Regions from separate parts of the Streptomyces sp. NPDC088745 genome, predicted to be linked through region 2. Evidence: riboswitches for the same ligand, from Rfam matches in the RefSeq annotation. Region 2 holds a riboswitch; the other holds the start of a gene.

Region 1 (6,229 bases), on a different contig from region 2:
CGTAAGGAGTGCCGCCGTACGGGCCCGGCTGCTCCGGCACCCCGTACTGCCCCGTCGTCTCCGGTATGTCCACGGACCGTCCCCTTCTCGCCTGCCGACCGCCCCCGCGCTGGGCCCGAGCCTATCGCCGGGCCGCTCCGGGTCCGCGGCGTGCACCCGAATGGCCACGTTCCGTGCCTCTCGTGTTGCGGAGCGTACCGATCCGTTCAAGGGTGGCGGACAGGGACGACCGGCCGCCCCGCTCCACCGGCTGCCCCCGGACAGGTCGCCCCGCCCGTGCTCTCCCCTCCGGAAGGAATCCCGCCGTCATGGCACCGAACAGGACCGCCGCCCTCGCCCTCTCCACCTCGCTCTGCGGGGCGCTGATCCTCGGCACCGCCGGTGCGGCCGCCGCCGCCACCACCGCCACCGACGGCCGGCTCCCGGCGGCCTCCGCGCCCGTCCGGCAGGCCGAGCCGGACCTGGACGCCCTCACCGAGGCCGTCATCGACCTGGCCTTCGCCTCCGCCGCGGACCGGACGGCGGCCCGCACCCGGTTCGAGGCCGAGCTGGCGGACACCCTGGCCGACACGGCGTCCGCCGTGCTGACCCACGACCCGGAGCCGACGTCGGCCGGCGCCCGGCTGTCCCTGCTCCGGCCGGCCGACCCGGATGCGGGCTCCGCCACCGCGCCGGCCCCGGAGGACACGCGCACGCCGCCCACGGCCGTCGACCCGGGCCCGTCGGCCGCCGCCGCCCCGACCGCGCTGGAGGACGGCCTCAAGGCGTTCGCCAAGGCCGTCGCGACCGGCGACTGGAGCGCGGCGCGCCAGGCCCTGGGAACCGTGCAGCACGCTTCCATCGACCTGGCGGCCAAGGTGTGGTCCAAGACCTCGGCCGCCCGTTCCCCGGAGTAGTCCCGCCGCCCGCCGCCGGCGCACCCCGCCGGCGGCGGGCACCCGGGGCCCCGGCCCCTACTCCACCTCGAAGCCGATCTCCCTGAGCGCCCCCGCCGCGTCCCGGTCCAGCAGGACCGCCGAGGCGCACCCGGCCGGCAGCCGCCCCTGCTCCGCGTCCCCGACCAGGGCGCCGACGGCCCTGCGGTGCCGGGCGAAGGCGTAACCGGAGACTCCGCGTCCGCGCTCCCGCTGGCCGTCCCTGGCCACTTCGGGGGACACGTCGAGCAGGATCAGCCGCAGCCCGCGCCCGCGCCTGCGGGCCTCGCGCGCCAGCCACCGGCGCACCCACGCCTGCGTACCGCAGTCGTGCACGACGACGGACTCCCCGGAGCGCAGCGCACGGCGCAGCCCGGCGTAGTGCGCCACCCGGACGAGGGGCCGGTAGAGGGCGTAGGGCAGCAGACGCGGCGCCTTCGCGTCCCAGCGCTCGCGCACGTCCTGGGAGTCGATGGTCCGCACCCCCGTGGCGGCCCGCCCCATCAGCGTGGACTTGCCGCTGCCGGGCAGCCCGGACACCACGACCACGTCCCCCCGGGCGAACATCAGCCGCCGCGGACTGCGTCCCTCGCGTTCCCGCAGATCGCGTACGACCACGGTGGACACGGGCCCCACCGCCCCCACGGCCGCCGCGATCCGCGGACCTGTCGTCGTAACGCATGCACTGGGCTGCTGCAACGTCCTCACCGCTCCCCCTCGGGTATGCCCTCACCCTTGCCCAAGAAGTGTAAAGAAAAGGTAATGCGGGACAAGCGATTTGCTGACCGGGAGGGCCGTGCAATGATGTGCGCGCCAGGCGTCCCCTGTGCACCCCCAACTTCACAAAGGCCGTATGAATCCGCGCGGGAGAGTCCTCGGCACCAGTGCCGCGGGACGCCGAAGGAGCAAGCTCCTCCCTTGAATCTCTCAGGCCCCGTACCGCGCGGGCGAGGCAGATCTGAAAAGCGGGTCCCCCCACCGGGCGGCCCCACCCAAGGTGCAAGCCGCACGCGCGTGTCGCGACGGCGAACCTCTCAGGTTCCGATGACAGATGGGGAGGACCGTCCCCGTCGTCATGCCCTGGGAGTCCTTCCGTCATGAGCACCGCCCCCCGCCACACCGCCCTCGATGCCCTGCATCGCTCGCTCGGCGCGACGATGACCGACTTCGCGGGCTGGGACATGCCGCTGCGGTACGCCTCCGAGCGCGACGAGCACAACGCCGTGCGCACCCGGGCCGGCCTCTTCGACCTCTCCCACATGGGGGAGATCACGGTCACCGGCCCGCAGGCCGTGGACCTCCTGGACTTCGCCCTCGTCGGCAACATCGGCACCGTGGGCCTCGGCCGCGCCCGGTACACGATGATCTGCCAGGAGGACGGCGGCATCGTCGACGACCTGATCGTCTACCGCCTGGGCGAGACGGAGTACATGGTCGTCGCCAACGCCGGAAACGCCCAGGTCGTCCTGGACGCCCTGACCGCCCGCGCCGAGGGCTTCGACGCGGAGGTCCGCGACGACCGCGAGGCGTACGCCCTGATCGCGGTCCAGGGCCCGGAGTCCCCCGGCATCCTGAAGTCCGTCACGGACGCCGACCTGGACGGTCTGAAGTACTACGCGGGCCTGCCCGGCACCGTCGCCGGCGTCCCGGCGCTGATCGCCCGCACCGGCTACACCGGCGAGGACGGCTTCGAGCTGTTCGTCGAGCCGCGGCACGCGGAGGCCCTGTGGCGGGCGCTGACCGAGGCGGGCGCGGGCGTCGGCCTCGTCCCGTGCGGCCTGTCCTGCCGCGACACGCTGCGCCTGGAGGCGGGCATGCCGCTGTACGGCAACGAGCTGACCACGCGGCTCACCCCCTTCGACGCGGGCCTCGGCCGGGTCGTCAAGTTCGAGAAGGAGGGCGACTTCGTCGGCCGTACGTCCCTGGAGGCGGCCGCCGAGCGCGCCGAGACCGCTCCGCCGCGCAAGCTGGTCGGCCTGATCGCCGAGGGCCGCCGCGTCCCGCGCTCCGGCTACCAGGTCGTCGCGGACGGCGAGGTCATCGGCGAGGTCACCTCCGGCGCCCCGTCCCCCACCCTGGGCAGGCCGATCGCCATGGCGTACGTCGACGCGGCCTTCGCGGCGCCGGGCACGGCGGGCGTCGGTGTCGACATCCGGGGTACGCACGAGCCGTACGAGGTCGTCGCGCTCCCCTTCTACAAGCGCCAGAAGTAGCGTTCCGGGGCGCCTCCCGCCGGGCGGGGCGCCCCGGACGTGACGTACGCCGCCCGCACCTCCGCGGCCGATACGTCCCCTTCGCGGCGTACGCCCGTCTCATTCCGCAAGACCCCGTTCCTCAGCACTCCCCCGCATCCAGGAGAATTCAGCCATGAGCAACCCCCAGCAGCTGCGTTACAGCAAGGAGCACGAGTGGCTCGCGACGGCCGAGGACGGCGTCGCGACGGTCGGCATCACGGAGTTCGCGGCCAACGCGCTCGGTGACGTCGTCTACGCCGACCTCCCCTCCGTCGGCGACACGGTCACCGCGGGCGAGACCTGTGGCGAGCTGGAGTCGACCAAGTCCGTCAGCGACCTGTACTCCCCGGTGACCGGTGAGGTCGTCGAGGCCAACCAGGACGTCGTGGACGACCCCTCGCTGGTGAACTCCGCCCCCTTCGAGGGCGGCTGGCTGTTCAAGGTGCGCGTCACGGACGAGCCGGGCGACCTGCTCTCCGCCGACGAGTACACCGCGCTCTCCGGCAACTGAAACCCCTAGGGACTCGCCTGATGTCGCTTCTCAACTCCTCCCTCCACGAGCTGGACCCGGACGTCGCCGCCGCCGTCGACGCCGAGCTCCACCGCCAGCAGTCCACCCTCGAGATGATCGCCTCGGAGAACTTCGCTCCGGTCGCCGTCATGGAGGCCCAGGGCTCGGTCCTGACCAACAAGTACGCCGAGGGCTACCCGGGCCGCCGCTACTACGGCGGCTGCGAGCACGTCGACGTGGTCGAGCAGATCGCGATCGACCGCATCAAGGCGCTCTTCGGCGCCGAGCACGCGAACGTCCAGCCGCACTCGGGCGCCCAGGCCAACGCCGCCGCGATGTTCGCCCTCCTGAAGCCGGGCGACACGATCATGGGCCTGAACCTGGCCCACGGCGGTCACCTGACCCACGGCATGAAGATCAACTTCTCCGGCAAGCTCTACAACGTGGTCCCCTACCACGTCGACGAGTCCGGCCAGGTCGACATGGACGAGGTCGCCCGCCTCGCCAAGGAGTCCCAGCCGAAGCTGATCGTCGCGGGCTGGTCCGCCTACCCCCGCCAGTTGGACTTCGCCAAGTTCCGTGAGATCGCGGACGAGGTCGGCGCGTACCTCATGGTCGACATGGCGCACTTCGCGGGCCTGGTCGCGGCCGGGCTGCACCCCAACCCGGTCCCGCACGCCCACGTGGTCACCACGACCACGCACAAGACCCTGGGCGGCCCCCGCGGCGGTGTGATCCTCTCCACGCAGGAACTCGCCAAGAAGATCAACTCGGCGGTCTTCCCCGGTCAGCAGGGCGGCCCGCTGGAGCACGTGATCGCGGCCAAGGCGGTCTCCTTCAAGGTCGCGGCCTCGCCGGAGTTCAAGGAGCGCCAGCAGCGCACCCTGGACGGCGCCCGCATCCTCGCCGAGCGCCTGGTCCAGTCCGACGTCACCGAGCACGGCGTCTCCGTCCTGTCCGGCGGCACGGACGTCCACCTGGTCCTGGTCGACCTGCGCGACTCGGAGCTGGACGGCCAGCAGGCCGAGGACCGCCTCCACGAGGTCGGCATCACGGTCAACCGCAACGCCGTCCCGAACGACCCCCGCCCCCCGATGGTCACCTCGGGCCTGCGCATCGGCACCCCCGCCCTCGCCACCCGCGGTTTCCAGACGGAGGACTTCACCGAGGTCGCCGACATCATCGCGGCGGCCCTCAAGCCGTCGTACGACGTCGAGGCGCTCTCGGCCCGCGTCTCGGCCCTCGCCGACAAGCACCCGCTTTACCCCGGCCTGAAGTAATTCAGTCCGATTACGTAGGCTTCATCTGGGCGTCGCGTGGTAGGCGACTCCCAGCAATACGTGAACACGGGGCACCGCGCACACTGGACAGTGAGCACGGTGCCCCGTCCCCTGCCCCGCACATGTTCTGCCCGACGGACAACGGCGTCCGCCACCTTCTGAGGAGTTTCGCTGTGGCCATCTCGGTCTTCGACCTGTTCTCGATCGGCATCGGCCCGTCCAGCTCCCACACGGTCGGCCCCATGCGGGCCGCCCGCATGTTCGTGGGACGACTCAAGAAGGACGGCCTGCTCGCCCAGACCACCTCCGTCCGCGCCGAGCTGTTCGGCTCCCTCGGCGCCACCGGCCACGGCCACGGCACCCCCAAGGCCGTCCTGCTCGGCCTGGAGGGCCACTCGCCGCGCACCGTCGACGTCGAGACGGCCGACGCCGAGGTCGAGCGCATCCGCACCACCGGCAAGCTGCGGCTGCTCGGCACGGAGATAGGCTCGGCCCACGAGATCGACTTCGACGAGCCGAACGAGCTGATCCTGCACCGCCGCCGCTCCCTCCCGTACCACGCGAACGGCATGACCCTCTTCGCGTACGACGCGCAGGGCACCCCCCTGCTGGAGAAGACCTACTACTCCGTCGGCGGCGGTTTCGTCGTGGACGAGGACGCGGTGGCGGGCGAGAACCCGATCGTCCCGGACGACACGGTCCTCAAGCACCCCTTCCGCACGGGCGACGAGCTCCTGCGCATGGCCCGCGAGACCGGCCTCTCCATCTCCGCGATGATGCTGGAGAACGAGAAGGCCTGGCGCACCGAGGAGGAGATCCGCGAGGGCCTCCTGGAGATCTGGCGCGTCATGCAGGCCTGCGTCTCGCGCGGCATGTCCCGCGAGGGCATCCTCCCCGGCGGCCTCAAGGTCCGCCGCCGCGCCGCGAACTCGGCCCGCCAGCTGCGCGCCGACGGCGACCCGAAGGCACACGCCATGGAGTGGGTCACCCTCTACGCCATGGCCGTGAACGAGGAGAACGCCGCGGGCGGCCGGGTCGTCACCGCGCCCACCAACGGCGCGGCGGGCATCATCCCGGCGGTCCTGCACTTCTACATGAACTTCGTCCCCGGGGCCGACGAGGACGGCGTCGTCCGCTTCCTCCTCGCCGCCGGCGCGATCGGCATGCTCTTCAAGGAGAACGCCTCCATCTCCGGCGCCGAGGTCGGCTGCCAGGGCGAGGTCGGCTCCGCCTGCTCGATGGCGGCGGGCGCGCTGGCCGAGGTCCTGGGCGGCACCCCCGAGCAGGTCG
Region 2 (6,229 bases):
TGGGAGGCGATCGGTACCTTCCCATTTGGATCGGACCGGGTGAGGCCACTGCCATCGCCTTCGCCCAGCAGGGGCTGGCCCCCGCCAGGCCGCTGACGCACGACCTGTTCAAGGACGTGCTCGAAGCGGTCGGCCAGGAGCTCACCGAAGTGCGGATCACCGATCTGCGGGACGGGGTCTTCTTCGCCGAGCTGGTCTTCGCCAGCGGGGTGGAGGTCAGTGCCAGGCCGTCGGACGCGATAGCGCTCGCGCTGCGCACCGGGACGCCGATCTACGGTAGTGACGGGGTGCTGGACGATGCCGGGATCGCGATTCCGGACGAGCAGGAGGACGAAGTGGAGAAGTTCCGCGAGTTCCTCGACCAGATCTCGCCGGAGGACTTCGGTACCAACAGCCAGTGACCGGTCCGGCGAACGGCCGGTGATCGCCCCAGTCATGAGTCCCCGGCGGGCCTTCGGGTCCCCGGGGACTTCTGCGCATTCGAGTAGCCTTTCCCCGAGGAGCGGTGGGTGAAACCACTCTCCGGGTGATTATCACTCGGCGTGCCGAGTGTGGCGATCGTTGACGCACCCCGGGCGACTGCCTACCGTCGACAGGGCAGGTCAAGGACGGAGGTCGGCGTGAGAATCAGCGGCGACGGTACGGCGACGGGCGGGCCGTATCCGCTCGGCAGTTCGGCCGACCCCACAGCAAGTTCCACGGGACGCCCCACGGGGCGCCTCGCGGGAAATCAGCTCCCCCGCGCGGCTGCGGTCCAGCCAGCGGACGAGACGGTCGGGTACCGGGGACCCACCGCGTGTGCGGCGGCCGGGATCACGTACCGGCAACTGGACTACTGGGCGCGCACCGGGCTCGTCGAGCCGAGTGTGCGGCCCGCGTACGGGTCGGGCACGCAGCGGCTCTACAGCTTCCGCGACGTCGTCGTACTCAAGATCGTCAAGCGGTTCCTGGACACCGGGGTCGCGTTGCAGAACATCCGCGCCGCCGTGCAGCACCTGAGGGCCCGGGGCTTCCAGGACCTGGAGCGGATGACGCTGATGAGCGACGGGGCCACGGTGTACGAGTGCACCTCGCCGGACGAGGTCGTCAGCCTGCTGCAGGGCGGCCAGGGGGTCTTCGGGATCGCCGTGGGCGTGGTGTGGCGGGACGTCGAGACGGCGCTGTCGCAACTGCACGGGGAACGCGTGGACACCGGCGAGACGCTGGTCGGGAACAACCCGGGGGACGAGCTGGCGAGGCGGCGCAACCGGGCCGTGTGAGGCCCTGTGCGGGGCTTCGGCTGCTTAAGGCGAAGGCTGCCGCGTCAGTGGCTGCCGGGCCTCGGCGTGCGCGGTCCGGCCGATTGTCAGTGGCGTAGGGCAGCATCGGTGGGGTGAGGACCGCGCCGACCATTCTGCATCTGGACATGGATGCCTTCTACGCCGCAGTGGAGCAGGCGGCCAAACCCAGCCTGCGCGGAAAGCCGGTCGTGGTGGGCGGGATCGGGCCGCGCGGAGTGGTGGCCACCGCTTCGTACGAGGCGCGGCGCTTCGGTGTGCACTCGGCGATGCCGACGGCGCAGGCGCGCAGGCTCGCGCCGAACGCCGCGTACCTGGTGCCGCGCTTCGCCGTGTACCGCGCGGTGAGCGAGCAGGTGATGGAGCTGCTGGGGCGGCTGTCGCCGCTGGTGGAGCCGCTCAGCCTGGACGAGGCCTTCGTGGATCTGGAGGCCGGCGGAGCCGCCGACGACGAGGCGTCCGCGCGAGCGGTCGGGGAGTGGCTGCGGGCCGAGATCAGGAGGGTGACCGGGGTCAGCGGTTCCGTGGGGCTCGCGGGGTCCAAGATGCTGGCGAAGATCGCCTCGGAGGAGGCCAAGCCGGACGGGCTGCGGCTGATGGCGCCGGGGACCGAGCGCGAGTTGCTCGCGCCGATGCCGGTGCGGATCCTGCCGGGGGTCGGGCCCGCCACCGGCGACCATCTGCGGCGGGCCGGGATGACGACGGTCGCGCACCTGGCGGAGGCGGGCGAGGACGAGCTCGTACGGCTGCTGGGCAAGGCGCACGGGGCCTCGCTGCACCGGATGGCCCAGGGGCTCGACGACCGGCCCGTGGTGGCCGAGCGGGACGCGAAGTCCGTGTCGGTCGAGGACACCTTCGAGGTGGACCTGCACGACCGCGTACGGGTCCGCCTGGAGGTGGAGCGGCTCGCGGACCGGTGCGTGGAGCGGCTGCGGAGGGCGGGGCGGTCGGGGCGGACCGTGGTGCTCAAGGTGCGGAGATTCGATTTCTCGACGCTGACCAGGTCGGAGACCCTGCGGGGGCCGACGGACGATCCGGGGGTCGTGCGGGAGGCGGCGGCCCGGTTGCTGGAGGGGGTGGACACGACGGGGGGCGTGCGGCTGCTGGGGGTGGGGGTGACGGGGCTGGCGGACTTCACGCAGGAGGACCTGTTCGCGCAGGTGGCGGCGCGGGACGCGGAGGCGGCCGGCGCGTCCGGGGCGGCTGTGGAGGCCGTGGCTCCGGAACCGGTCGAGGAACCCGCCGTGGAGGAGCCCGGCGAGCGGCGGTGGCTGGCCGGGCACGACGTGCGGCACGTGGAGTACGGGCCGGGGTGGGTGCAGGGGAGCGGGCTGGGGCGGGTGACGGTGCGGTTCGAGGAACCGGGGTCGGCGGGGCCGGGGCGGGTGCGGACGTTTCGGGTCGACGACCCGGATCTGGCGGCGGGGGAGCCGCTGCCGCTGGTGGGGTAGGGGCGGAGGGTCACCGTTCGGGGCGGCGGCTCGCCCCGGGCCCGCGGACCTCGTCCCGGCGCCGTCCTCGCGGGGGCGCCCCTGTCATTGGGGGACGTGGAGGCCGTAGTGGTGGTAGAGCTGGAGTTCCTGTTCGGGGGAGAGGTGGCGGCCCACGCCGAAGTCGGGGGCGTCGCGGATCAGGGACTTCTCGAAGGGGATGTGCAGGGTGTCGTCCTCCAGGCGGCTGGGCTCCAGGGGGACGAAGGCGTCGCGGGAGAAGAGCCCCGTGCGCAGGGCCGCCCATTCCGGAGTGCCGGTGGCGTCGTCGAGGTAGACCTCGTCCACGGTTCCGATCTTCGTGCCGTTGCGGTCGAACGCCTTGCGGCCGATCAGGCTGCGCGGATCGATGTCGGTCTGCACGGTCCCTCCAACTGGTCGCAGCAGCTGCTGGGTGAATCCCCGTAAAACACTACGAAAGAACAGATTCCCGAGGCTGGCCACTTGAGGGATCGAACGATGAGTGCGCTGGTAGGCTGGCCGAGGCTGCTGACCCCGTGCGGGAGAGTCCTCCGAGTACGTGTCGGAGGCGCCGAAGGAGCAACTCCTCCCCGGAATCTCTCAGGCCCCTGTACCGCACGGACGAGGTCACTCTGGAAAGCAGGGCGGGTGGCGGGTCCGGCGCAGGCCGGTGCGTGGCCTTTCCTCACCGACGGTGAAAGTCGGGGCGCGGTTCTGTGGCGCTCCGGTGAAGCTCTCAGGTTGAGATGACAGAGGGGGAGGCCGTCCGGGTACCCGTGCCGTGGTGCCCCTCGCAGGTCGTGTCGGACCAGGAGGCCTTCCGCAGATGACCGCCAACCGTCGTATTCCGCTCGCAGAGCTCGAGCGTGGCATTCCCTTCGAGCAGCGTCACATCGGCCCCGATGGCGAAGCGCAGGCCAAGATGCTCGCGCAGGTCGGTTACGGGTCGCTCGACGAGCTGACCGCCGCCGCGGTGCCGGACGCCATCAAGAACGCCGAGGCGCTGGGGCTTCCGGACGCGCGCACCGAGGCCGAGGTCCTGGCCGAGCTGCGCACCCTCGCCGACCGCAACCAGGTGCTCGCCCCGATGATCGGGCTCGGGTACTACGGGACCTTCACTCCGCCGGTCATCCTGCGCAACGTGATGGAGAACCCCGCCTGGTACACGGCGTACACCCCGTACCAGCCGGAGATCTCGCAGGGCCGGCTGGAGGCGCTGCTCAACTTCCAGACGATGGTCGCCGAGCTGACCGGGCTGCCGACCTCGGGCGCCTCGCTGCTCGACGAGGGCACCGCCGCGGCCGAGGCCATGTCGCTCGCGCGCCGCGTGGGCAAGGTCAAGAGCGGTGTGTTCCTGGTGGATGCGGAAACGCTTCCGCAGACCATCGCCGTCCTCCGGACCCGCGCCGAGCCGACCGGTGTGGAGGTCGTCGTCGCCGACCTGAGCGAGGGCGTCCCGGCCGAGGCCGCCGAGCGCGGTGTGTTCGGCGTGCTGCTCCAGTACCCCGGCGCCTCCGGCGTGGTGCGGGACATCAAGCCGGTGATCGACGCCGCGCACGAGCTCGGGGCGATCGTCACCGTCGCCGCCGACCTGCTGGCGCTGACGCTGCTGACGTCGCCGGGCGAGCTGGGCGCGGACATCGCGGTGGGCACCACGCAGCGCTTCGGCGTGCCGATGGGCTTCGGCGGTCCGCACGCCGGGTTCATGGCCGTACGCGAGAAGTTCGCGCGCAGCCTGCCGGGCCGCCTCGTGGGCGTGTCCGTGGACGCCGACGGCAACAAGGCGTACCGGCTGGCGCTCCAGACGCGTGAGCAGCACATCCGCCGTGAGAAGGCGACGAGCAACATCTGCACGGCGCAGGTCCTGCTGGCCGTGATGGCCGGGATGTACGCCGTGTACCACGGGCCCGAGGGGCTCAAGGGCATCGCGCGGCGCACGCACCGCTACGCGTCGATCCTCGCTGAGGGGCTGCGCGCCGGCGGTGTGGAGGTCGTGCACGGCGCGTACTTCGACACGCTGACCGTACGGGTTCCGGGCCGGGCCGACGAGGTCGTCGCCGCCGCGCGGGAGAACGGCGTGAACATCCGCCGGGTCGACGCCGACCTGGTGTCCTTCGCCTGTGACGAGACCACGGCACGGGCGCAAGTGGCCGCCGTCTGGGCCGCGTTCGGTGTCGAGGGCGACATCGAGGCGCTGGACGGGAACATCGGCGAGGCGCTGCCCGAGGGGCTGCTGCGCACGGACGCGTACCTGACCCACCCGGTCTTCCACGCGCACCGCTCCGAGACCGCGATGCTGCGCTACCTGCGCAGGCTCGCCGACCGCGACTACGCGCTCGACCGCGGCATGATCCCGCTCGGCTCCTGCACCATGAAGCTGAACGCGACCACCGAGATGGAGCCGGTGACCTGGCCCGAGTTCGGCCAGATCCACCCCTTCGCGCCGGTCGACCAGGCAGCCGGGTACCTCACGCTCATCCGTGAGCTGGAGGAGCGCCTCGCCGAGGTCACCGGGTACGACGCGGTGTCCATCCAGCCCAACGCCGGTTCGCAGGGCGAGCTGGCCGGTCTGCTCGCGGTGCGCGCGTACCACCGGGCCAACGGCGACGAGCAGCGGACCGTCTGCCTCATCCCGTCCTCCGCGCACGGCACCAACGCCGCGAGCGCCGTCATGGCCGGCATGAAGGTCGTCGTGGTCAGGACCGCCGACGACGGCGAGGTCGACGTCGAGGACCTGCGCGCCAAGATCGAGCAGTACCGGGACGAACTGTCGGTGCTGATGATCACCTACCCGTCCACGCACGGCGTCTTCGAGGAGCACGTCGCCGACATCTGCGCGACCGTGCACGAGGCCGGCGGCCAGGTGTACGTCGACGGCGCCAACCTCAACGCGCTGGTGGGGCTGGCGAAGCCGGGCAAGTTCGGCGGCGACGTCAGCCACCTGAACCTGCACAAGACCTTCTGCATCCCGCACGGCGGCGGCGGCCCGGGCGTCGGCCCGGTCGGTGTGCGCGCGCACCTCGCGCCGTACCTGCCCAACCACCCGCTCCAGCCGTCCGCCGGCCCCGAGACGGGCGTCGGCCCGATCTCGGCCGCGCCGTGGGGTTCGGCCGGCATCCTGCCGATCTCGTGGGCGTACGTACGCCTCATGGGCGGCGAGGGGCTCAAGCGGGCCACGCAGGTGGCGGTGCTCGCGGCGAACTACATCGCCAAGCGCCTGGAGCCGCACTACCCCGTGCTCTACACCGGCCCGAACGGCCTCGTCGCGCACGAGTGCATCGTGGACCTGCGTCCGCTGTCGAAGGCGACGGGCGTGAGCGTGGACGACATCGCCAAGCGGCTCATCGACTACGGCTTCCACGCGCCGACCATGTCGTTCCCGGTCGCCGGGACGCTCATGATCGAGCCGACGGAGAGCGAGAACCTGTTCGAGCTCGACCGGTTCTGCGACACGATGATCGCGATCCGCGGCGAGATCGAGAAGGTCGCGGGCGGCGAGTG

The links. Region 2 has a riboswitch for glycine ahead of gcvP (aminomethyl-transferring glycine dehydrogenase). Riboswitches for the same ligand answer to the same signal wherever they lie in the genome.
Region 1: it holds a riboswitch for glycine, as region 2 does, so the genes downstream of both, gcvT (glycine cleavage system aminomethyltransferase GcvT) here and gcvP (aminomethyl-transferring glycine dehydrogenase) in region 2, are expected to answer to the same signal.

What each region holds. Positions count from the first base shown of each region.
Region 1 is NZ_JBIVLB010000011.1:6,521-12,749, reverse strand. It holds gene ACIP93_RS25770 (hypothetical protein) at 309-896, shown strand; gene ACIP93_RS25765 (AAA family ATPase) at 954-1,613, opposite strand; glycine riboswitch at 1,769-1,866, shown strand; gene gcvT (glycine cleavage system aminomethyltransferase GcvT) at 2,012-3,127, shown strand; gene gcvH (glycine cleavage system protein GcvH) at 3,282-3,659, shown strand; gene glyA (serine hydroxymethyltransferase) at 3,680-4,939, shown strand; gene ACIP93_RS25745 (L-serine ammonia-lyase) at 5,113-6,229, shown strand, end outside.
Region 2 is NZ_JBIVLB010000014.1:7,572-13,800, forward strand. It holds gene ACIP93_RS29200 (bifunctional nuclease family protein) at 1-401, shown strand, start outside; gene ACIP93_RS29205 (MerR family transcriptional regulator) at 621-1,259, shown strand; gene ACIP93_RS29210 (DNA polymerase IV) at 1,373-2,728, shown strand; gene ACIP93_RS29215 (PRC-barrel domain-containing protein) at 2,813-3,130, opposite strand; glycine riboswitch at 3,258-3,354, shown strand; gene gcvP (aminomethyl-transferring glycine dehydrogenase) at 3,555-6,229, shown strand, end outside.